Regions from separate parts of the Acetobacter sp. KSO5 genome, predicted to be linked through region 1. Evidence: predicted binding sites of a transcription regulator. Region 1 holds the regulator's gene; each other region holds the start of a gene.
What was found. The regulator LexA, encoded in region 1, represses DNA repair genes until DNA is damaged. The targets are predictions, from matches to a motif close to TGTTCTANNTANGTTC.
Positions count from the first base shown of each region.

Region 2: the regulator LexA is predicted to act here: its motif matches at 5,888-5,903, upstream of ACHQGU_RS08655 (ImuA family protein).
Region 3: the regulator LexA is predicted to act here: its motif matches at 4,193-4,208, upstream of ACHQGU_RS03765 (putative DNA modification/repair radical SAM protein).

Region 1 is NZ_CP172014.1:1,430,805-1,438,121, forward strand. Features, by position in the region: gene ACHQGU_RS06460 (adenosylmethionine--8-amino-7-oxononanoate transaminase) at 1-354, opposite strand, end outside; gene ACHQGU_RS06465 (aminotransferase class I/II-fold pyridoxal phosphate-dependent enzyme) at 557-1,753, shown strand; gene ACHQGU_RS06470 (alpha/beta fold hydrolase) at 1,750-2,442, shown strand; gene bioD (dethiobiotin synthase) at 2,439-3,887, shown strand; gene lexA (transcriptional repressor LexA) at 3,994-4,659, opposite strand; gene ACHQGU_RS06485 (carbohydrate porin) at 4,917-6,224, shown strand; gene glp (gephyrin-like molybdotransferase Glp) at 6,230-7,317, opposite strand, start outside.
Region 2 is NZ_CP172014.1:1,892,469-1,899,785, reverse strand. Features, by position in the region: gene ACHQGU_RS08685 (ROK family protein) at 1-514, shown strand, start outside; gene ACHQGU_RS08680 (RlmE family RNA methyltransferase) at 558-1,358, opposite strand; gene ACHQGU_RS08675 (Ppx/GppA phosphatase family protein) at 1,355-2,485, opposite strand; tRNA gene ACHQGU_RS08670 (tRNA-Gln) at 2,675-2,748, shown strand; gene ACHQGU_RS08665 (TonB-dependent receptor) at 2,889-5,072, opposite strand; gene ACHQGU_RS08660 (DUF2946 domain-containing protein) at 5,160-5,615, opposite strand; gene ACHQGU_RS08655 (ImuA family protein) at 5,938-6,723, shown strand; gene ACHQGU_RS08650 (neutral zinc metallopeptidase) at 6,827-7,317, shown strand, end outside.
Region 3 is NZ_CP172014.1:807,351-814,667, forward strand. Features, by position in the region: gene ACHQGU_RS03750 (TonB-dependent receptor domain-containing protein) at 1-52, opposite strand, end outside; gene proP (glycine betaine/L-proline transporter ProP) at 602-2,056, shown strand; gene ACHQGU_RS03760 (TIGR03915 family putative DNA repair protein) at 2,069-2,944, opposite strand; gene ACHQGU_RS03765 (putative DNA modification/repair radical SAM protein) at 2,961-4,190, opposite strand; gene ACHQGU_RS03770 (thiamine pyrophosphate-dependent dehydrogenase E1 component subunit alpha) at 4,623-5,588, shown strand; gene ACHQGU_RS03775 (alpha-ketoacid dehydrogenase subunit beta) at 5,647-6,675, shown strand; gene ACHQGU_RS03780 (acetoin dehydrogenase dihydrolipoyllysine-residue acetyltransferase subunit) at 6,679-7,317, shown strand, end outside.

The DNA.
Region 1 (7,317 bases):
TTTGGTGCGTTTCGGCTCACCTTTATTCAGACGATACTGAATGGCCATTTTCATGGCGACTTCCACCGCAACAGAGCCGGAATCTGTAAAGAAAACCCTGTCCAGATCCCCCGGCAGCAGGGCGCACAGGCGGCTGGCCAGCTTTAGCGCGGGCTCATGCACCATGCCGCCAAACATGACGTGCGGCATGGTAGCCAACTGCGCCTCAATGGCTGCGCGGATATGGGGGTGGTTGTAGCCGTGGCAGGCTGTCCACCATGCGGCCACGCCATCCACCAGTTCCCGGCCGTCCGTCAGCTGAATGCGTGCATTATGCGTGCTGCGGGCCGCCAGAGGGGCAGGGGCGGTTTTCATCTGGCTGTAGGGTAGCCAGATATGCGGCAGTCCCTGTGTGTACCACTCCGGCGTGGAGGCAGAGGCGGGAGTGGCGGCCTGCTCTGAGTGCTGAGAAGAGGCTGTGCGGGAGGCCGCAAGGGGATTCTGGGGGGCGGACATTGCGCGAGAACTCCTGCTTAGGTGATTGACCGGCGGTCCCGGCTCCGGCACCACTCGCTTCATGACGCGGTTTGATCATCTTTTCCAGCATGGGCTGGAGGAACTGGCCGAACAGGGGCGTCTTCGCACGCCGCGCAGTCTTCAACCCAGAGCCGATGGGCTGCTGGAGAGAGGAGACGGCACCGTTCTGGTTGATTTTTCCTCCAATGACTATCTCGGCCTGCGGGCGCACCCGCTTTTGCGTGAGCGGGCGCTTGCCTGGGCGGAGCGCTATGGGTCCGGCTCCGGGGCGTCCCGGCTAGTGACAGGCACAGCCCCTGGTATGGTCGCGCTGGAAGCGCGGCTGGCGGCCCTGAAAGGGATGGAGGCGGCCTGCATGTTCTCCTCCGGCTGGCAGGCGAATGCGACTCTGGTGCCCGCTCTCGCTCAGCTCTCGCTGGCGGCGACGGGTGCCGCGCCCACGCTGATTGCCGATAAGTTCATCCATGCCAGTCTGTATCATGGCTGTGCAGCGGCTGGCGTGCGGCCTGTGCGCTTCCGGCACAATGACATGGAGCATCTTGAAAGCCTGCTGCAAAAAGCGGCTGGCCCCGGCCTGAAAATCATCCTGACAGAAAGCGTCTTCAGTATGGATGGAGACAGGGTTGACATGGCGGCTCTGGGTGCGCTGGCTCGCCAGTATGGCGCGTTTTTGTGCGTGGATGAGGCACATGCCACTGGCATTCTGGGGGCGGACGGCAAAGGTCTGGCGGACGGGCAGGCGGACCTGATTATCGGCACGTTCAGTAAGGCTCTGGGCGGAATGGGCGCGTTTATCGCCTCATCATCCGTCGTATGTCGCTGGCTGGTGAACAAAGGCTCGGGTTATATCTATTCCACAGCGCCGTCTCCACTGGTGCTGGGCGCGGTGGATGCAGCACTTGATCTGCTGCCAGATTTGGACGCAACGCGAGACCGTGTTGCAGGACTGGCGGAGCGGTTCCGGCAGCATATGTGGCGGGCCGGGTTGGAAACGGGGCCGTCTTCTACTCAGATTGTGCCGGTTGTGGTGGGGAGTGAACGCACAGCTCTGACACTCTCTCGCATGGTGGAAGACGCTGGTTTTCTGGCGATTGCTATTCGTCCGCCTACGGTGCCACCGGGTGGCTGTCGTCTGCGGGTGGTGCTGCACGGAAACCATACAGAGGCGCAGGTGGACCAGCTGGCGCAGGTGCTCAAGGATGCTGTGTCGCAGTGCGCAGCAATGGGATTTGCATGATCGGGCCCCAGCTTGTTTTTGTGCATGGCTGGGGTTGCGGGCCGGATATCTGGGAGCCGGTGCTGGAGGCGCTTGATCAGCCTTCAGCCTGTGTGCTGGATCTGGGCTATTTCGGAGCCTCGCAGAGCGACACACAGCAGCGGCTGGACGCTGTGCTGCGTGGACCACAGCCCGCGCTCGCCGTTGGTCATTCTCTGGGTTTTCTCTGGCTTCTCTCTCGTGGGGGCTGGCCAAAAGGGACACGCTTTCTAGGCATCAATGCGTTCGGGCGTTTTGCTGCCGAAGAGGGTTTTTCGCAGGGCGTGCCTCAGCGTATGCTGACCCGCATGCAGACAGGCCTGCAGCGCGATGCAGTTCAGGTGGTCAATAATTTTCGCGCTCGCTGTGGCGTAGGGCCGGTTACGCCAAATGCTCTTTGTGTGCCAGCCCTGCAGGACGGTCTGACGGAACTGATGACGCTGGACGCAAGGCCTGCGCTGGCTCGTTTGGCTGAGGTGCCCGGGACCGTAAAGGTTCTGGCTGGGGAGCTTGATCCGATTGTCAGTCCGGACATGACGCAGGCCTCTTTCCCGCCGGGTGTGCCGGTTGAATGGGAATCTGAGGGCGGGCACATGCTCCCGCTGACACATCCACATGTCTGTGCCGAGGCTGTTCGGTGCATGATGTCACAAAATCTGGAAAACTCATGACCGACCGTTCTGCCCAGGCCCGACAGGCTCGCATTCAGCAAAGTTTTGATGCTGCGGAGGGGTATGATGCCGCCGCTGTGCTGCAACGTGTGGCGGCGCGGCGTCTGTTTGATGGTCTCCGGGCGCGACTGGCTGGCCGGGCACCCCGACGCATTCTGGAAGTTGGGTGCGGTACGGGCTTTCTCACGCACATGCTGCATGAGGCATGGCCTGAGGCGGAACTGGTCGCAACGGATGTTGCGACCCGTATGCTGGAACGCGCCCGCAAGCGAGTCGGGGACGGCGTGCAGTTTTGCGTGATGGATGCGGCCCGACCCGATGTGGCAGGAGCGTTCGACCTGATTTGCGGCAATCTGGTTTTTCAGTGGCTGGCTGAACCCTCAGTAGCCTTGCAAACGCTGGCGGACCAGCTGGCCCCCGGTGGTGTGATTGCCGTCTCCACTTTGCTGGATGGCACCTTTGAAGAATGGCGACAGGCCTGCACCGCAGAAGGGCTGATGGCGGCAACACCGGATTACCCGGCAGCTAGGACTGTGCGGGACTGGCAACCCGGCCTGTGCGCCGGGAAATGGACAACAGAGCGGTGCGTTCAGCCCTTTGAAAATGGACTGGCTTTTGTAAAGCATTTGAAGGACACGGGGGCTTCCGTACCGCGTGAAGACGGAAAGGCTTTCTCTCCCGCCGAATTGCGTCGGGTTCTGGCACGCTTTGATCAGGCCGGAGCTATGGTGACATGGCATCTGGCCTATGCCTGTTTTCAAAAGCCTCAACGCGCCGGAGTGTTTGTCACCGGAACAGATACCGGCGTGGGCAAGACGCTGACATCTGCCTGCCTCGTTCATGCGTGGAAAGCAGCCTACTGGAAGCCGTTGCAAAGCGGACTGGCGGATGAAGAAGGCGATACCAGCACGGTTATAAAGCTGAGCAGTTGCCTGCCGGAGGACTGCTTTCCGTCAGCCGGGGCGTATCAGGCCTCTCTGTCTCCTCTGGCGGCTGCCAGGGCCGAAGGTGCGGAGATTGACCCCGCACGTCTGGCTTTGCCTTTAGAGGATCCACAGCGTCCGCTCGTGGTGGAAGGGGCAGGAGGCCTGATGGTGCCTGCGACCGATACGCTGATGATGGTTGATCTGGCTGAACGCTGGGGTTTGCCGGTGGTGCTTGTCGCCCGAAGCGGGCTGGGAACACTGAACCATACGCTGCTTAGTCTGGAAGCGTTGCGTGCCCGTGGTCTGGCCATTGCCGGGGTGGTGCTGAGCGGCCCGCTCAACCTGGAGAACAGCAAGACCATTCAGGAAAAAGGGCAGGTGCGCATTCTGGCAGAATTGCCCCAGCAGGAGACCGTGACTGCGGAGACCGTTGCCGCACTGAGCCGTCTGATTCCCGCATGGGACGATGTGTCTGAAGCAATGCAAGTGGGGCGTAAGGGCGTTTCAGAGAAAGTCTGACGTTTCTACCCGGCCTTGATAGATGGGGTTTCTGCGCCTGAATGGAGAAGCCTCAACCGGGCGGACGCGTGACCTTTCAAAATCACGCTCCGTCTTTCCTCTGGCGTCAATGGTAGCGGCGGATCAGTCCGGCCAGTCGACCCTGAATATGCAGGCGTTCGGCTGGCACAATGCGCGTTTCATAGCGCGGGTTGGCGGGTTCCAGCGCAATGGTGTTGCCCTTGCGGCGCAGGCGTTTGAGCGTGACTTCGCTATTATCAATGAGTGCGACAACAATCTGTCCGTTCTCGGCATCTTCTGTGCGACGGATGATGACGTGATCGCCGTCCAGAATCCCGGCCTCAATCATGGAATCCCCGGTGACTTCCAGCGCGTAATAGTCGCCTGAGCTCACCATATCTTTCGGGATGTCCAGAAAGGTATCCGTTTCGGCCATGGCTTCAATCGGCAGACCAGCGGCAATGCGCCCATAAAGCGGGATTTTCAGCGCGGCGGGCTGCTGGCGGGAGAAATCACCACGCACAACATTGGTGGGCAGCGTTTCGGAGGCAGGCGCCATTTCCGGGAGATGGATGACTTCCAGTGCGCGGGCCCGATGGTGATGGCGGCGCAGAAATCCGCGTTCTTCCAGGCCGGAAATCAGGCGATGAATGCCGGATTTGGAGCGCAGGCCCATGGCCTCTTTCATCTCGTCGAAAGAAGGAGAGAAACCCGTCTGCTTGAGGTGAGAATCAATAAAAAGCAGCAGTTTGTGCTGTTTGCGCGTCAGCATTGCGGCACCCCGGAGCAGATGAGTGTTTTTGTATTTATAGGGGTTTGTTCTATATAAGTTCTCTTTTTTAGTCAAGGGGTTATTCACCCCAGCCAAAAGCACTTCTGTATTTTTTGTGGTGTCTGTAAAGGTTCCTGCAGAAGGCCCGTTGGGGCCTGTGCTTTCAGTCTGGCTATTTAAGCGGGGCCGGTGATCATCGGTCCGAAATCCCTGATGCCGCCTTTGTATGCGGTTCTATAACATATTGAAAAGGTTCGGTGTTTAGGAAAATTATCACGGTTCCGGCAGCGTTTTGTGCCTGTTTCAGCCTGAGTGTGTCTCAGGCTGCGGCGCAGGCGACTGCTCCCGATGCGAATGCGTTCAGCTTCGCAGACCGCCTGACGCGGGACTGGGGCGGTGTACGTCGCACGCTGGCGGAACATGGGGTGGATTTTCAGCTGACGGACCAGAACGAGTTGTGGGCTGTGCCTGTCGGGGGGAGCCAGCCGTCCAATAACTACATTGGCGTGACCACCGGCCAGCTTTCTGTGGATCTTGGGCGCCTGACGCATCTGCCGCTCGGCACCATTGGCATCAGTGGGGTGGATATTCGCGGTCATCCCTTCAGCAACCAGCCGCTTTATGTGTTCAATCAGGTCTCCGGGATTGAGGCGGATATCAACCTGCGTCTCTATGAGGTCTGGTATGGCCAGACCTTTGACCATGACCGGCTGGATATGCGGATTGGGAAGCTTGATCTCAGTCATGACTTCATGGGGAGTGATGGCGCGATGCAGTTCATGAATGCCTCATTCTCCTGGCCCATGGTGCCGGATAACAACCTGTATGATCAGGGGCCGGCGTCACCGCTGGGCACGCCTGCCGTGCGGGTCAAATACAAGCTTTCCAAAAGCTGGACGGTTCTGGCCGCCGTTGCGGATGATAACCCGATTGGCGCTGGTTTTCTGAATGACGCTGACCCGTGGAACCAGAATCAGGACCCCAGCGGCACCCGATTCCATTTTGGCACCGGGGCGCTGATGTTTCTGGAAGCGCAATATCACACGCAGCTCTGGGGGAAGGACGGAACCTATAAGCTGGGTGGTTACGGAGATACCGGCCGCTTTCCGGATCAGGCTGACCCAACTGTTCGCCATAAAGGCAACTGGACGTTTTACGCCGTGGCTGATCAGGTTCTGGCTAATCTCGCAGGTAAGCAGACGGTTGCGGGCTTTGTGCGCGCCACATGGGCACCGCCCGCTAACCGCAACCAGATTGTGAATGCGGTAGACGCCGGATTTTTGTTGAACGCGCCATTCCAGTGCGCAAACGATGTTCTGGGGCTTGGGTTCGGCTATGGCGAGGCCAGCCCGGTTTTGCGGCGGTCAGAACGGCGTGCGGGCACGCTGGCGCAGCACGCCGAATATCATCTGGAACTGACTTATCAGTTTCAGGCGACACCCTGGCTCCTCATCCAGCCTGATCTTCAGGGGATGCTTTCACCCAGCGGCGGTGTACTGGATACCGCAGGTCGCAGGGTGAAAGACGAAGCCATTTTTGGCCTGCATTCCAGCATGTCGTTCTGAAGCTCTCAGGGCAGGCGAAGAATACGGCAGGGCGCGCCGGCTTTCTCGGCTGGTGCGAAGGGCGCGCGAATCAGGAGCGCCTGACTTTGGGCGAAAATATTCAGCTGAGCCGAATCCTGTGAACTGAAGGGTGTTGCCAGTGGAAGTTGTCCATCAGCCTGCGGCGTGAGGCGGCAACGCACAAAATCCTGCCGCTGGTCATTCTCGCCAATATCCGCGCCCAGCACGGCGGATTCCGTTTCCATCTTGTCCGGCACGGGCTGGCCGAGCAGCTTGCGCAGGGCAGGGGCTACAAACACCAGACTACACACCAGCGCCGCGACCGGATTGCCCGGCAGGCCGATAACGGGCGTGTGGCCCAGCTGGCCGAACATCAGCGGTCTGCCCGGGCGCATGGCGATTTTCCAGAAATCCAGCGCCAGACCGTGAGCCTCCAGCGTGCTGCGCACGACGTCATACGTGCCTACGCTGGCCCCGCCGATGGTCACCAGCAGATCCAGCGTATGCGCCTGCCCGATGGCGGCAGAGAGAGACTCGGCATTATCCCGTGCAACAGGGAGCAGGATCGCGTCCGCCCCCAGAGATTTGAGCAGGGCGGTAATCATGAACGCGCCGGAATTAACGATGGAGTCTGGAGAAGCCGGGTCTCCGGGCAGCACAATTTCATCACCCGTGGCCAGAACGCCAATGCGCGGACGGCGCGAGACGGGGAGCCAGATATGCCCGCCAGCCGCTGCCAGCCCGATATCGCGCGGCCCGATTTTTTTGCCTGCCGGAACCAGAATGTCGCCTTTGCGGAAATCCTGCCCCTCTTTGCGGATGAACTGGCCCACGCGCCCGGCGCTGAGCAGCGTTGCATGGTCGCCCTCACGCCGCACATTTTCCTGAATCATGACCATATCGGCGCCTGCGGGGATCTGGCTGCCGGTAAACAGCCGCAGGCAGGTGCCTTTCTCCACGGTCAGGCAGGATGGGTGTCCTGCGGGGGCTTCGCCCACAATGCGCAGTGTGGCGCCATCCTGCGCGTCCTCAGCCTTGAGAGCATAGCCATCCATGGAGGAGATGGAGACAGGCGGATTGGAGAGGCGCGCTG
Region 2 (7,317 bases), 460 kb from region 1:
CGGGGTGATTCTCGGTTCCGGCGTGGGTGGCGGCTTTGTCATCAATGGTGAACCGGTGACAGGCCTGCATCACATTGCCGGCGAATGGGGGCATATCCCGCTTCCGTGGGTGCGGGAAGACGAATTCCCTATGCCGAAGTGCTTCTGTGGAAATGAGGGCTGTCTGGAGCGTTTCCTGTGCGGCCCTGCTCTGGCTGCTTCATGGAAAGGCGAGGGGCAACGCTGCGCAGATGGTATTGAAGCTGCTGCTGCTGCAGGCGATGTTGCTGCCATTAAGGCGCTGGATACTTATGTGGATCGGCTGGGGCGTGCCTGCGCGCTGGTCATCAACATGGTGGACCCGGACGCGATTGTGCTGGGCGGCGGCGTCTCCAACCTGAAGACGATCTACATCCGTGTGCCTGAAGTGATGAAGAAATACGCCATCACCCCGGAATGCCGCACGGAACTGCTGAAAAATCAGCATGGTGACAGTTCCGGCGTGCGTGGCGCTGCGTGGCTGTGGGGGAAATAACAGGCTGACCTGAGGCCTGCCTGCTCATTCCGTTCCGGCAGGTTTAGGTGTTGGCCTGAGCCTCTTTGAGGCGATCAGGCCGGAAGCCTGTCGCCACCACATAAAGTTCGCTAGAATCCTTGCGACTGGCCGGGGGTTTGGCGTGCCGCACCAAAGTGAAGGCCTGCTTCATCACATCAAGGATGGCCTTTTCTGAGCCGCCCTGAAACACCTTGGCGACAAAGCCGCCGCCTTCCGCCAGAATTTCAAATGCAAAATACAGGGCTTCTTCAGCAAGCCCGATAATCCGCATATGGTCCGTCGGGCCGTGGCCGGTTGTGTTGGGGGCCATGTCGGAGAGCACCAGATCGGCCTTGCCATCCAGCAGGCTGACCAGCTTGTCCGGCATCTCGGGGTCTGTGAAGTCGCCTTCGATGATCTCGGCACCCGCCACAGGATCAACCGGCAGCAGATCAACCCCGACAACGCGATTCGCACCACGTTTGACGGCCACCTGTGTCCAGCCGCCGGGTGCGGCACCCAGATCGACCACGCGCATGCCGGGCTGGATGAGGTGAAAACGGTCATCCAGTTCAATCAGCTTGAAGGCCGCACGGGAACGCCAGCCTTGCTTGTGGGCAGCCTGCACATAGGGGTCGTTCAGCTGGCGGGCCAGCCAGCGCTGCTGCGCAGTTGTGCGTCCGCGCGCCGTGCGGAGGCTGACGGATTTGGTGCGCATTGTGCGCGGGGCCGATGAGTCATCCAGAGAATGACTGGAGCCGGGGGCGCTGCTGCTGGTGCGGGCACGCCCCGGAACGCGGAGAGAAGTTGCTTTCCGGGGAGGCCCGGATTTTTTGTCGCTCATGAACCTGTTGCTTGAATAGGGTGCAGAAAAGGGATGGGGCCATTGAGCATGGGCGCTTTGTGGAGCCTTCTGGATGCAGATCCACTCTTGCGGATCATGCGCAGAACCATGCCATCCCGTAGGCCACGGTCTGCCACAATAATATCTTCCACCGGCCAGGTCTCGTGAATAGCCTCGAAAATGGCGCAGCCCGGCAAAACGAAGGGGGCACGATCCGGCCCGATGCACGGATGCTGTTCTATGCCTGCATGCCCCATATCCTGCAATGTCCGAACGGCCTTGCGGGCACTGGTGGCTGGTAGCTGTGAGCCATCGACCGCCGCACGAACATAACGGGGCAGGTTAAGCACAAGGCTTGCCAGAGTGGTGACGGTGCCGCTGGTGCCAATGAAACGTGTTTGCTTGCGGCGGATTTCCGGGCCAATCCGATGCACGCCTTCAAAGTCCTGCAGGGCCGCCTTGGTGTGGTCCACCATCTTTTTATAGAGGCTCGGGTCATCATGCCCGGTGCTGCCGAACTGCTCTGAGAGGGTAATGACCCCCACGGGCAGGCTCAGATAGCCAATCAGCTCATGCGTCTGACGGGGGGCGTCCACACGGACCCAGGCAATTTCTGTCGAGCCGCCACCAATATCAAACAGCAGCGCCCGGTTGCGCACAGGCCCGAAGCGCGGATTGTGCACAAGGTTGGCGCAGCTTTCTACCGCAAGGGAGGCTTCCTCCCGCGCGGAGATGATATTGATATGAAAGCCGGTCTCCGTCCGCACGCGGTTCAGAAAGTCTGATCCGTTCACCGCGCGGCGGCAGGCTTCCGTTGCAACGGCACGGATATTCTTGATAGGGCGGCGACCGACACGTTCCGCACAGGCGCGCAGTGCGTCCATTGTACGTTCCATGGCGGGTTCGCCCAGTCGGCCTGTATGGTGCAGGCCTTCACCCAGCCGCACCATGCGGCTGTAGCTATCAATAACGCGGAAGCCGCCAGCGGTTTGCGCCGCGACCATCAAACGGCAGTTGTTTGTTCCCAGGTCGAGCGCGGCAAACAGCTCATCTTCGGCAGAACGAGAGTAGGGTGAAGGATAAGCTGGTCTGTCCGGGCGGCCGGCCCAGGGGGGGATGCGATCCATCTGTCCGGTCCTTAGTAAGAGGTTGACTCATGTTAAGACTATTTTTGGGGAGGGCGGCCAAAGGAGCAAGACAATTATGTGACAAACCGACATTTCTTTTCGTTTAGGCACTTGCGCCCCCTAATTCACAGTGCTAGGAAGGCGTCACCGCAGCGGAGGCGGCTTTTTAAGCCTCCCGGTTCTCCTTGCTGGGAGATAGTTTAGCGGTAGAACTACCGGCTCTGACCCGGTCAGCCCTGGTTCGAATCCAGGTCTCCCAGCCAATCTTTCCCAAAAAATTATAGTCTTATATTGGGTCGCTCAGAGTGATATTCAACTCTGCGCTGTAAACCTGTGTTCAGACAGGTCATCCTGCCTTCCGATCTCCCATGAGGATGATCGCAAAGCAGGGCGCTGCCAGATTTCAGAAGGTCGCGCTCAGGCTTAGATTGAACGAGCGCCCTAAACCCGCGAGCGGGCTCAGAACCCCGGTGGCGCGATAGTCCCCCAGAGAAAGACCACCCAGCGGCAGATAGTATTTCTGGTTTAGGAGGTTCTCGATGCTGGCATCCAGTGTCAGCACCCGCCAGTGGTAGCTTCCGCCCAGACCCAGCAGGGCATAGCCGGGCGTGCGGGGCTCATTGCGCAGCCAGTCCACAGTGCTCTTGGCTTTAACAAGGGTGACCTCGACGCGACCCGTCCAGTTTTCATAGGTTTCATGCAGGCTGATGGAGCCGTTGGCGGGCATCTGATGATACAGGCCGGAGTGGGTCACCAGATCCTGCCCCCGCACCCAGTTCAGATTGGCTTTGAGCTCCCCTGTCCCAAAAGCCGGGCTTTTCCAGAGTCTCACGAAGCCTGAGCTGTTGATGCCATAGCTCCGGGCATTGTGGTTGACGAACTGGAGTTTGGACAGGCCGTTAGAGAGCGTGCCAATGCGCACCACATTTATATAGTTGTGGGTGTAGGTATAATAAGGCTGCACCTTGAGTTCCCACGCATCATGCACCGGGTCATGCCAGGTGAGGGTGGTGCTGAGCGTATTGGCAATTTCTGATTTCAGGTTGAGGTTGCCGACATACCCATTCCCATCTCCAAACCAGCCAATCATCGTGGTGCTCATAGCGCCTTCGCCCCATGAGTAACGCTCATACAGGCTGGGAGCGCGGCTTTTGCGGGCGTATCCACCCTCCAGCGTGAGGCTGTCGAGAGGTGTCCAGCGGGCCAGAGCTGTGACATCAAAATTGGTGTCGGTGCGTCCGCGAGAGGCCGCGTTAAAGCGTTGGGCAGCCATGGCGTCGGCCATGCTCATCATGCTGGTCCATGAATACGGGGCGACCGGACCGGTATTCATCATCACCAGATCATTCCGCAGTCCCAGTTCTGTGGAGAAGCGCGGCAGCCACTGGGCTTTCCATTCTATATAATGGCCGAGGCGGTCGCGGTGCCCCTGATTAATATTATGGAACGTGTCTGGTCCCATCATCATACTGCCGCTCAGGGGCGGCCACCAGTCGTTCAGGCCATTATGGTCAAAGGAGCTACCTAGCCCGAGTATATGCTTCCGGCCAAGCGGAATGGTCGCCTTGATGGAATAGCCTGCCGTGCGGGTATCCGTATTCATCGGCATGCCGGTTGTGGCGGTATGGCCTCCTTTGTCGGCCAGCATGTTCATGGCGTGGTCGACCCGTTGCCAGAAACCGCGAGCCTCCAGCGTGCCCCAGTTGAAATCACCCTTATATTTGCCGTTCACAAAGGTGGAGCGGTTATTGGTCATATCCATGTACTGGTTGGGGAAACCCTCATAAGGGATATCCTGCTGACCGACGGTGAGCGCCAGCAGATGGTTCTCTTTTTTCACCCCAAGTGTCACGGCATGGTTGAAGCTGAGATAGCTGGTGGAGAGAACGCGCCGGCTGTTGCCTCCCGTGTGATAATCGCTGGCATGGCTATATGAGCCGGTATAGCGCAGGCTTAGCCAGTCATTGGCGGTGGTGAGAGATCCGGACGCGCCCGATCCGCCGCCATTGCTGCGATAATCCCCCCGGACATGGCCTGTCACGAGCAATTTGGACGTGCTGGAAAAGATCGGATCTTTCCGATTGACCTCCAGCGTACCGCCCGTGCTGTCGCCACCCTGACTGACAGAGGTGATGCCCGCAATGGCGACGGCGGACGAGACGGCATCCGGGTCAATGTAAGACATGGCCGGATTCATATGGTTGGGGCAGGCGGAGGGAATGCGCATGCCATCGACAAAGGTCGCCACGCGCTCATCCGCCATGCCGTTCAGAACAGGCAAAGAGGAGACACCGCCAGCGGAATAGGCGCTGTAGCCCAGACTGTGCCGAAACAGATTGGCCGTATCCGGGTTGGAGGACATGTGATGCCGGGTTCCGTTGACCATCATCTGCTCTGTGGATGGGCTGTTGGCGTCCTCGTCTGAGGTTGGCGTGGCTGGTACGGTCAAGGCTTCTGTTGAAACAGGTGTAGCGGGAAGACGGCTTTGAGCGTCCGCTGAGGATGGGCGGGCGACTGTGCAGGCCAGCGCGCAACCGGCAGCAAGCAGGCTGGTGCGCGCGGCATGCCGAACAAAAAGACAAGACATTGTGCTGAGACTTTCCTTGAAACGGAAACAGCCGACATCACAGGCGCTCAGGTGTCCTGAAGGCCTGCGTGTCAACGCGTATCGTTTTCAGAGAAAGGCTGGTGGCCCCGTGGGTGGTGGCCGAAGGGCAAGAGCAAGAAGCGGCGGTGCGCGCGGCAGGAGCGTGCCATAGGCTGACTGAGACCAGGCAATCAGGATCAGGGCAGCAAGAAACGCGACACTGAAAATGACAACTGGCAGATGCAGCAGCGGGCAGAGCGGGCACGACCCATCATGATGATGGCCTGAATGCTGAGGCGCTTTGGCGTGTGCCATTTTCAGCATATGCCCGGCAGCCATGTGCATGACATGCGGGGGCGCGGGGGGCTGATCTGGCCCGATCTGTAATCCGGTCAGCCGTTCAAATGTCACACGGGGTGCTTCATCCGGCAGAGCATTGCTTTGGAGAAAAAGCTGTCCGCAAAACCCCAGCAGAACGCAGCACACCATCAGCCAGCGACACAGTGTCGCCAGTGCAAAGGGGGCTGAGTCTGAACGGCGCATGGGAAGAGTGTTCGCCTCTATTCCGAGAATATCCCCTTAAGAAAGCACTCTGAGGCTGTTGTAAAGAGCATAATAATCATGCGTTTTATCTCCATAACCCCGGAGGGGTATATTCTGACTACTATGCACTTCAGCGTTCTGATGTGGGGTATTTTTCCGTTTTACTGACGTTAGTTCAGTTCGTGTTTGAGGGACGCAAAGAGTATGAGTGGCCATAGGGTGGCGGTGGCTTGCATCAAGGGAGACCGGATGGCGCGGGCAGAAAGCTCTTGAGTTCCTGTTTTGTTCTCATTATAAAAAACGGAACAGGAGGGATGCACTCATGGCGTCATCACACTCGGATACACTGGATTTGCTGCGGGACCGGATTGCCCGGATGAACATCAGCCCTGCCAGTTCCATCACGCAACGGCTTTCCACGGGCGTTGCGGAAATTGATGCCCGTCTGGGCGGCGGTCTGGAAAAAGGGACCGTCCACGAATTTTTTGGAGCAGGGAGTGACCGGCAGGTTTCTGCCAAGCCTGCGCGTTTTGTGGCAGCCGTTCTGGCCCGCACGACAGGTGTGGTCATCTGGATTGGCGAGGAAACGCTCGATCTCTGTGTAGCAGGCGTTGAGCAGGCTGGTCTCAATCCGGGGCGGTTGATCTGTGTGACAGCGACGCAAGCCTCTTTTGTGGATTTATGTGAAGCCGTGCTGCGAGAGCCGGGCGTTGCCGCTGTGGTGGTTGATAGCCGCACCGCGCCAGACCTTGGCACAACGCGCCGCCTGCAACGGGCTGCGCATGAGCGCGGAGCGACCGGCTTTCTGCTCTATCGCTCAGCTTTTCTGGCTGGCTGTCCGTCACACTGCCTGAGTGCCACACGCTGGAAAATCGGACCAAGCACGTCGTTCAGTCTCAGAGATAACCCTGTTGGCGGCGCCTATGCGGCGGAAGAGCGGTGGTCCATTGAGATGCTGAGCCATCATCATGGTGGGGCGGCTGGCTGGGTGATTGATCCCGCCCGGTATGAGAGGCATCCTTTCTCTGTTTCGCCAGAAGAAAGCCCGCAACACGCCCAGGACGATAGAGAGCGGAGGTCCTGGTGGCGGAGCGCGTTGCGCGCCTGAGTTTCTCACGAGCGAGGATGCTTTTCTTCTTGCCGTATCTGAAGCTGATCCATGCTAAGGAGCAGCACATGATCGGACTATCAGGCACAGAAGGATAGAAAGCATGCGTCTGGATGATGAGCGGGAAAGCACGAATATTGATGACGAGCGTGGTTCCGGCGGTGGTGGTGGCCGTGCTCCTCTGAAGATCGGTATCGGCGGCATTCTGCTGGCGCTGGGGGCTTTGTATTTTGGAGTAGATCCCAAAATTGTTTTCAGCCTTCTGGAAGGGAGTGCGTCTTCCGGTAATCAAAGCGCGGTTGTCGCGCCGCAGCAGTCTGTGCAGGGGCCAGATACGCAGAAGCAGTTTATTGCCCGTATTCTGGGTTCAACAGAAGATGTCTGGACATCCTATTTTCAGCAGATGGGCCGCACGTATCATGAGCCCCGGCTGGTGCTGTTCTCAGGCGGCACGCAGTCTGCCTGCGGATATGCGCAAACGTCTGTGGGGCCATTTTACTGCCCGGCAGACCACAAGGTGTATCTGGATCTCGCCTTTTTTCAGGAATTGAAAAACCGGCTGGGTGCCGGGGGTGACTTTGCGCGGGCTTATGT
Region 3 (7,317 bases), 620 kb from region 1:
ATTGTTTAGATTTCTTCTGATCATACCGAACAGATAGAAGAACAGTGCTCATTCAACCAGCCTCCGTATGTCGCCCTGGGTGACCGCAGATGATTTCATCGCGATACAAGCAACTTCACCGCATATTTGTTACGATTCCATTCTGAATGGGGTTTTGTCGATTTCCAAATCGTTCTGACCTGTTAACCTATGGTTCAGGGTGATACCGGGGTTTGGCAGATCCGTTTCTCGAAAAGCTCGAAGAACGACAGGTCACGCTGGTTATTTCTTCAAAGAGAAACCGAGGCTCTCCACGATAATATTTCTGCGTGTTCTATAAAAAATTCAGAACCATTAAAGAATTTTGTGCTGGATCGAAACAATTCGGGCGTATCGCACCACGTTTCGATAAACTGAAAAGGATTGTTCTTACGTCAGTTCACTGTCTCGCCATTATCATCCGAGGTAACGGACGACACATCCGGAGAATTTTATCCCATTTTTCGACATGCCGCGCATGGCTGTGTATTCATGTGGGCATGACACAGGAAGATAGTGACAGATTCACCCTAAAATCCCCTCGTAAACAAGACCTGCAAACAGGCGGAGGGGTTTGTTTCTCATGAGCGACCAGCACGACTCTCACGCGCATTTCGGCTGGTTCAAGCGCCGAAAACACCTGACGACCGACGATATTACGGTTGTCGATACCGATATGCTCAAGCGGGCCGTGGGAGCCGCGGCGCTGGGCAATGCGATGGAATGGTTCGATTTTGGTGTGTACGGTTATATTGCCGTCACGCTGGGGAAGGTATTCTTCCCCTCATCAGACCCGACCCTCCAGCTGATTGCCACCTTCGCGACGTTCACGGTGGCCTTTCTGGTCCGGCCCATTGGCGGCGCGGTGTTCGGCCCGATGGGGGACCGGTACGGGCGGCAGAAACTGCTGGCTGTTACCATGATCATGATGGCGCTGGGCACGTTCTGCATCGGCCTGATCCCGTCTTATGGGCATATTGGCGTGTGGTCGCCCATCCTGCTGCTGCTGGCGCGCCTGGTACAGGGCTTTTCCACCGGCGGGGAATATGGCGGAGCCGCGACGTTTATTGCCGAATATTCCACGGACCGAAATCGCGGCCTGATGGGCAGCTGGCTCGAGTTCGGGACATTGGCGGGCTACATTGCCGGGGCCGGGGCAGTGATGACGCTCCAGTTCTCGCTGAGTGACGCCGATATGGTCAGCTGGGGCTGGCGCATCCCGTTCCTGATTGCCGGACCGCTGGGCTTGATTGGCCTCTATATGCGGACCCGGCTGGAAGAAACCCCAGCCTTTCAGGCCTATGCCGCAGAAGCCGAAAAGCGCGAGCATGAAAAGCCGGGCTGGCGCGACCTGCTGACGGTCCACTGGCGGCAGTTGCTCAAATGTATCGGGCTGGTGCTGGTCTTCAACGTGACCGACTATATGCTGCTCACCTACATCCCCAGCTATATGACGGTCACGCTCAACTACCCTGAAAGCAAGGGGCTGCTGCTCATCATTCTGGTGATGGTGCTGATGATGCCGCTGAATGTTCTGGGCGGTTATTTCAGTGACCGTCTGGGCCGTCGCCCGATGGTCATCAGTGCGTGTGTGGCGCTGGTGGTGCTGGCCATTCCCAGCTTGCATCTTATCCGCAGCGGCAATGACATCGAGATTTTTGGTGGCCTGATGCTGCTGGGGCTGGCGCTGGTCTGTTTTACCAGTTCCATGCCCTCCACACTGCCGGCTCTGTTTTACACGCCGGTGCGCTACACAGCGCTTTCGGTGGCGTTTAACGTCTCGGTTTCCCTGTTTGGTGGCACCACACCGCTGGTGACGGCCTGGCTGGTGAAGCGGACCGGCATGCTGGATATGCCCGCATGGTATCTGATGGGGGCCGCGCTGATTGGCGCGCTCACCATGCTGACGGTGCGGGAAACGGCCCGCCTGCCGCTGCGTGGCTCTCCCCCCGCTGTGGGGAGTGATGATGAGGCCGAACGGCTGATGAACGGCAAGCAACGCCTGACAGTAGACCCCACGCCGCCATCTGTACCCTGAGGCGGACGATCCTCATCCCTCGCGGTGAAGGCGTCGCGGGGGAGGGGGCTCGGCAGAGGCCCGGCGTTCCTGCACTTTGTGGTGAAACGCCGGAGCCGGGCGGGGTTGTTGCGCGGCCATGGCGGCAACGCGGGCCGGTGCATCGGCCAGCATTTGCGGAATAAGCTGCGTTTCCGGCAGGTTTTTCCAGTATTTGCGTGGCATTTCAGACAGCATGGCTTTGGTCTTGATGCGGGCCGGGTTGAAGGTTGAGACGTAATAGGTCTGCCAGAGCTGGTCGATATCATCTGACAATTTGGGTTTGGCGCAGGGCGTGGGGCTGAAGGCGCAGGTCTCGCCATTCCATGCCAGAGAGCCTTTGGGGGTGAGGATCACCCAGTCCATATCCACAAATCGCTTTGAAAAAAACGGGGCCACGCTGGGCAACACGTAATGGTCCGGCTCAAACCATGCGTAAAAGGAGCGTCGGCCGTTCTGTGCCTTGCCATGTTCGCGGAAGCGGACATAGGCCGTCATTTTATGCGTATCTTCCCGCACCTGTTTGTGCATGTGCAGCGCGCGGGCAATGTCCGGGTCTGTGGCGATGCTGGCGAGGGCCGGTTCCGTCTGCGCGCGCCAGAGAATGCGGTAGGCGAGGGCAAACCGCGTCTGGTCCGCGTGGCGCAGAATAGAGCGCAACAGAGCGAGGCACTTGCTCCGTAAAACAGGTGGCTGTGCCCCGTTTTTGGGTGTGGGGGCGACCAGCGGCGTATCAAACAGCGTGGTTTCTGCCGAGGCACAGCGCCATTCAATTTCTTCCGGGGCACGGTCGGCCAGAAAGCACTGGCGCGCCAGCGGCCGCCATGCGGAAAAAGAGGTGTGGTCGTCGAGGATAAAACCGTAGGCCATGATCAGAAAACGCGTTTCAGAAAAGAGCAAGTTGCTGAGGTTGCGGCACAAAAAGCTGCCGGAGGTTCTGCCGTTCCGCCAGCCTGCCGGGGGACCAGCCAGTGGTGTAGAGGAAAGGTTTGACCTTGCGGATGGAGACTTTCAGCTTGGCGAGGTCTTCCAGCCGCAACTGACGGTGGCGGCGCGCGGCGACAATGGCCTGCACGGAGCGTACGCCTAAGCCCGGCACCCGGAGCAGCATTTCCTTCGGCGCGCGGTTGAGGTCGATGGGGAACATCGCGCGGTTTGCCAGCGCCCAGGCCAGCTTGGGGTCCAGTTCAAGGTCCAGCATGCCATTGGGGCGGCTTGCCGTGATTTCAGAAAACTGGAAGCCGTAGAAGCGGAAAAGCCAGTCGGCCTGATACAACCGGTGCTCCCGCAACAACGGCGGGGCTTTGACGGGCAGAATGGCCGAGGCATCCGGAATGGGGCTGAACGCCGAGTAATAGACGCGCCGCAGCCTGTAACCCGTGTAAAGCGAGGAACTGCTGGAGAGAATATCCCGGTCCGTTGCCTGATCAGCCCCGACAATCATCTGCGTGCTCTGGCCGCCCGGGGCAAAGCGCGGGGCTTTGCGGCCCGTGAGGGTGCGGTCTTTTGCGGCGTCGATATGCGTGCGCATCTCGCCCATGGAGTGGCGGATTTCTGACGCATGTTTTTGTGGGGCGTAGTCCGCCAGCCCGCGCTCGGTCGGCATTTCCACATTGATGGAAAGCCGGTCCGCATACAGCCCGGCTTCCGCCAGCAAAGCGGGGGAGGCGTTGGGAATGGTCTTGAGGTGGATATAGCCACGGAACTTGTGCGTCTGCCGCAACTCCCGCGCCACCCGCACCATCTGGCTCATGGTGTCATCTGACGTGCGGATGATGCCAGACGAGAGGAACAGCCCCTCAATATAGTTCCGGCGGTAAAATTCCAGCGTCAGCCAGATGACCTCATCGGGCGTGAACCGCGCGCGCGGCACGTTGGAGGAGGAACGATTGATGCAATACGCGCAGTCATAAATGCAGAAGTTGGTCAGCAGGATTTTCAGCAGGGAAATGCACCGACCATCTGGCGTGAAGGCATGGCAGATGCCGTTGCTGACGGACCCCAGGCCTTTGCTGGCCGCAGAATCCCGTTTGCCTGCGCCGCTGGAGGAGCAGGAGGCATCATATTTGGCGGCATCGGAGAGCAGGGCCAGACGGTCAGACAAGCTTTGCTTCATGGTGTTCATGTTATGTTCTTGTGCGGGGCATTGCAAGAGATCTCTCGCGGCGGTGCCGAAGGGGAGGGCACGGGTTGGGTTTTCTGCTGCAAAGGGCAACGGAAAACGGAAAGCCCGACAATGTGGTGAAGTTCGCGGAGGGGATTCTGCCCTGAGATGGGGTTGCGGGACTCCGGGGGGAGCACGGAAGGGGAACGCCGAAAGAGAGCTTTCGTGCCCACCCGGGGAACAGAGCAAAGGGGTGGCGTCAGGGCCGGGGAGGGCGGTCAGGCAAAAGGGCGGAAGACTGCGGTTTGTTACCAAAACAGAAATTCACATATGCGTGCGGTGTATTATTTTGCCGAGCCAGCCGGCAACGGGGCATGGCACGCAAGCGTTTGGGGAGGAGCTTTCCTCGGTCAGCCACACAAGAAAGAAAAAAGGACGTGGTCTATGCAGATTTCCAGAGAGACCCTGCTTCGGTCCTACCGTGCCATGCGCACCATCCGGGTGTTTGAAGAGCGCCTGCATCGTGAATTTGCAACCGGGGAAATCCCGGGCTTTGTGCATCTCTATTGCGGGGAGGAAGCCTCCGCCGTTGGGGTCTGCGCCAATCTGACGGAACAGGACACCATTGCCAGCACCCATCGTGGCCACGGCCATTGCATTGCCAAGGGCGTGGATGTGGGCGGCATGATGGCTGAAATTTATGGCCGCAAAACCGGCGTCTGCCGGGGCAAGGGCGGTTCCATGCATATTGCCGACCTTTCCAAAGGCATGCTGGGTGCCAATGGGATTGTGGGCGGTGGACCGCCGCTGATCTGCGGGGCCGCGCTGTCTCATAAGGTTCTGAAAGATAACGGCGTAGCCGTGGCTTTTTATGGTGATGGCGCCTCGAATGAAGGCACCACGCTGGAAAGCCTTAATCTGGCATCTGTCTGGCATCTGCCGGCCGTATTTGTGGTGGAAGATAACGGCTATGGCGAGGCCACCGGGTCTTCCTACGCCTGTGCGGGCACCCAGAAGGACCGCGCCGCCGGATTTGGCATGCCGTATATGGAATGTGATGGTTCGGACTTCTTCGCCGTGCATGACGCGGCGCGCGATGCCATTGACCACGCCCGCTCGGGCAAAGGCCCGGTCATGCTGCATGTGCATCTGGAGCGCTGGTATGGGCACTTTGAAGGGGATGCCATGAGCTATCGCGCCTCCAATGAAGTGGCCGATGCCAAGAAAAACCATGACTGCCTTGAAAGCTTCCGTGAACGGGCCACGCAGGAAAAGCTGCTGGACCTCAGCGCGCTGGATGACATTGATGCCGCCGTGGCGGACGAAGTTGAGAGCGCCGTGCAGGCCGCCAAACAGGCTCCCTGGCCGGAAGATGCAGATCTGATGGCGGATGTTTACGTCAAAATCTGATGGGATTTCGGGCGAGGGCATGTCGCCTGTTGCCCTCAACGTATTTGGGGAAAGACCAATGAGCAAAAAGAGCTTTCGTCAGGCGATTAATGAAGCCCTGCGTCAGGAAATGCGGCGTGACCCCACGGTTGTGCTGATGGGTGAAGATGTGGCTGGGGGGCAGGGCGGCTCCTCTGGCGTGAAGGATGCCTGGGGCGGCGTGCTGGGGGTCACCAAAGGCCTGCTGACCGAATTTGGGGAAAGCCGGGTGCTGGACACCCCGATTTCCGAAGCTTCCTATATCGGGGCGGCTGCGGGCGCTGCGGCGACCGGCCTGCGCCCGGTGGCGGAACTGATGTTTGTTGATTTCGTCGGCTGTTGTCTCGACCAGATCATGAATCAGGCTGCCAAATTCCGCTACATGTTTGGCGGCAAGGCGCGTACGCCGCTGGTGATCCGCGCCATGTACGGGGCCGGGTTTAATGCAGCCGCACAGCATAGTCAGGCGCTGTATCCGCTCTTTACCCATATTCCGGGGCTGAAGGTCGTGGTGCCGTCTTCCCCCTATGAAGCCAAAGGCCTGCTGATTGAAGCGATCCGTGATGATGACCCGGTGATCTTCCTTGAAAACAAGGTCATGTATGATGACGTCGAGGAAGTGCCGGACGAGGCCTATACCATCCCGTTTGGTGAAGCCAACCTGACGCGTGAAGGGGATGATGTCACCATTGTCGCCATTGGTCGCATGGTGGGTATGGCGAATGAGGCCGCAGACCGTCTGGCAAAACAGGGCATTTCCTGTACCGTGCTGGACCCGCGCACCATGTTCCCGCTGGATGAGCAGACCATTCTGGAATGTGTGGAAGATACGGGCCGTCTGGTGATTGTTGATGAATCCAGTCCGCGCTGTAACATGGCGTGTGATATTTCTGCCCTTGTGGCCGAGCAGGCTTTTGGCGCGCTGAAGGCTCCCATCCGCCGCGTGGTGCCGCCGCATACACCGGTGCCGTTCTCCACCCCGCTGGAAAACCTCTACATGCCCAATGCGGATAAAATTGAAGCGGCGGTTAAAGCCGTCATGATGCAGAAAACGCGTGAGGTTGCCTGAACAATGACAAAGATCCTGACAGCCCTGACGATGCCCAAATTCGGGCTGGCCATGACGGAAGGCAAGCTTGCCTCCTGGACCCTCTCCCCCGGTGATACCGTGCGGGAAGGGGATGAAGTGGCGGACATTGAAACCAGCAAAATCACCAGCGGGTATGAAAGCCCGGCCTCAGGTATTTTGCGCAAACAGGTTGCGCAGGCGGGTGAGACGCTGCCGGTTGGTGCTCTGCTGGGCGTGGTGGCAGATGCGGAGGCCTCAGACGAAGAGATTGAGGCATTTATTGCCAGTTTCAAGGCCGACACTGACGAAGAAGGCGGGGAAGAGACCGAGGCGGCCAATGCGGAACCGCGTGTGATTACGGTCGGTGAGCATAGCCTGAATGTGCGTGATGTTGGGCGGGGCGACGGCGCGCCTGTCCTGCTGATCCACGGGTTTGGTGGTGATCTGAGCAACTGGATGCTGAATCAGGATGTTCTGGCCCGCCATCAGCGTGTGATTGCGTTTGACCTGCCGGGGCATGGGGCATCGTCCAAGGATGTTGGCGACGGGTCTGTTACGGTTCTGGCTGAGGCGGCGTATGAGCTGCTGAAGGCGCTGGATATTCCCAAAGCGCACATTCTTGGCCACTCACTGGGCGGGGCG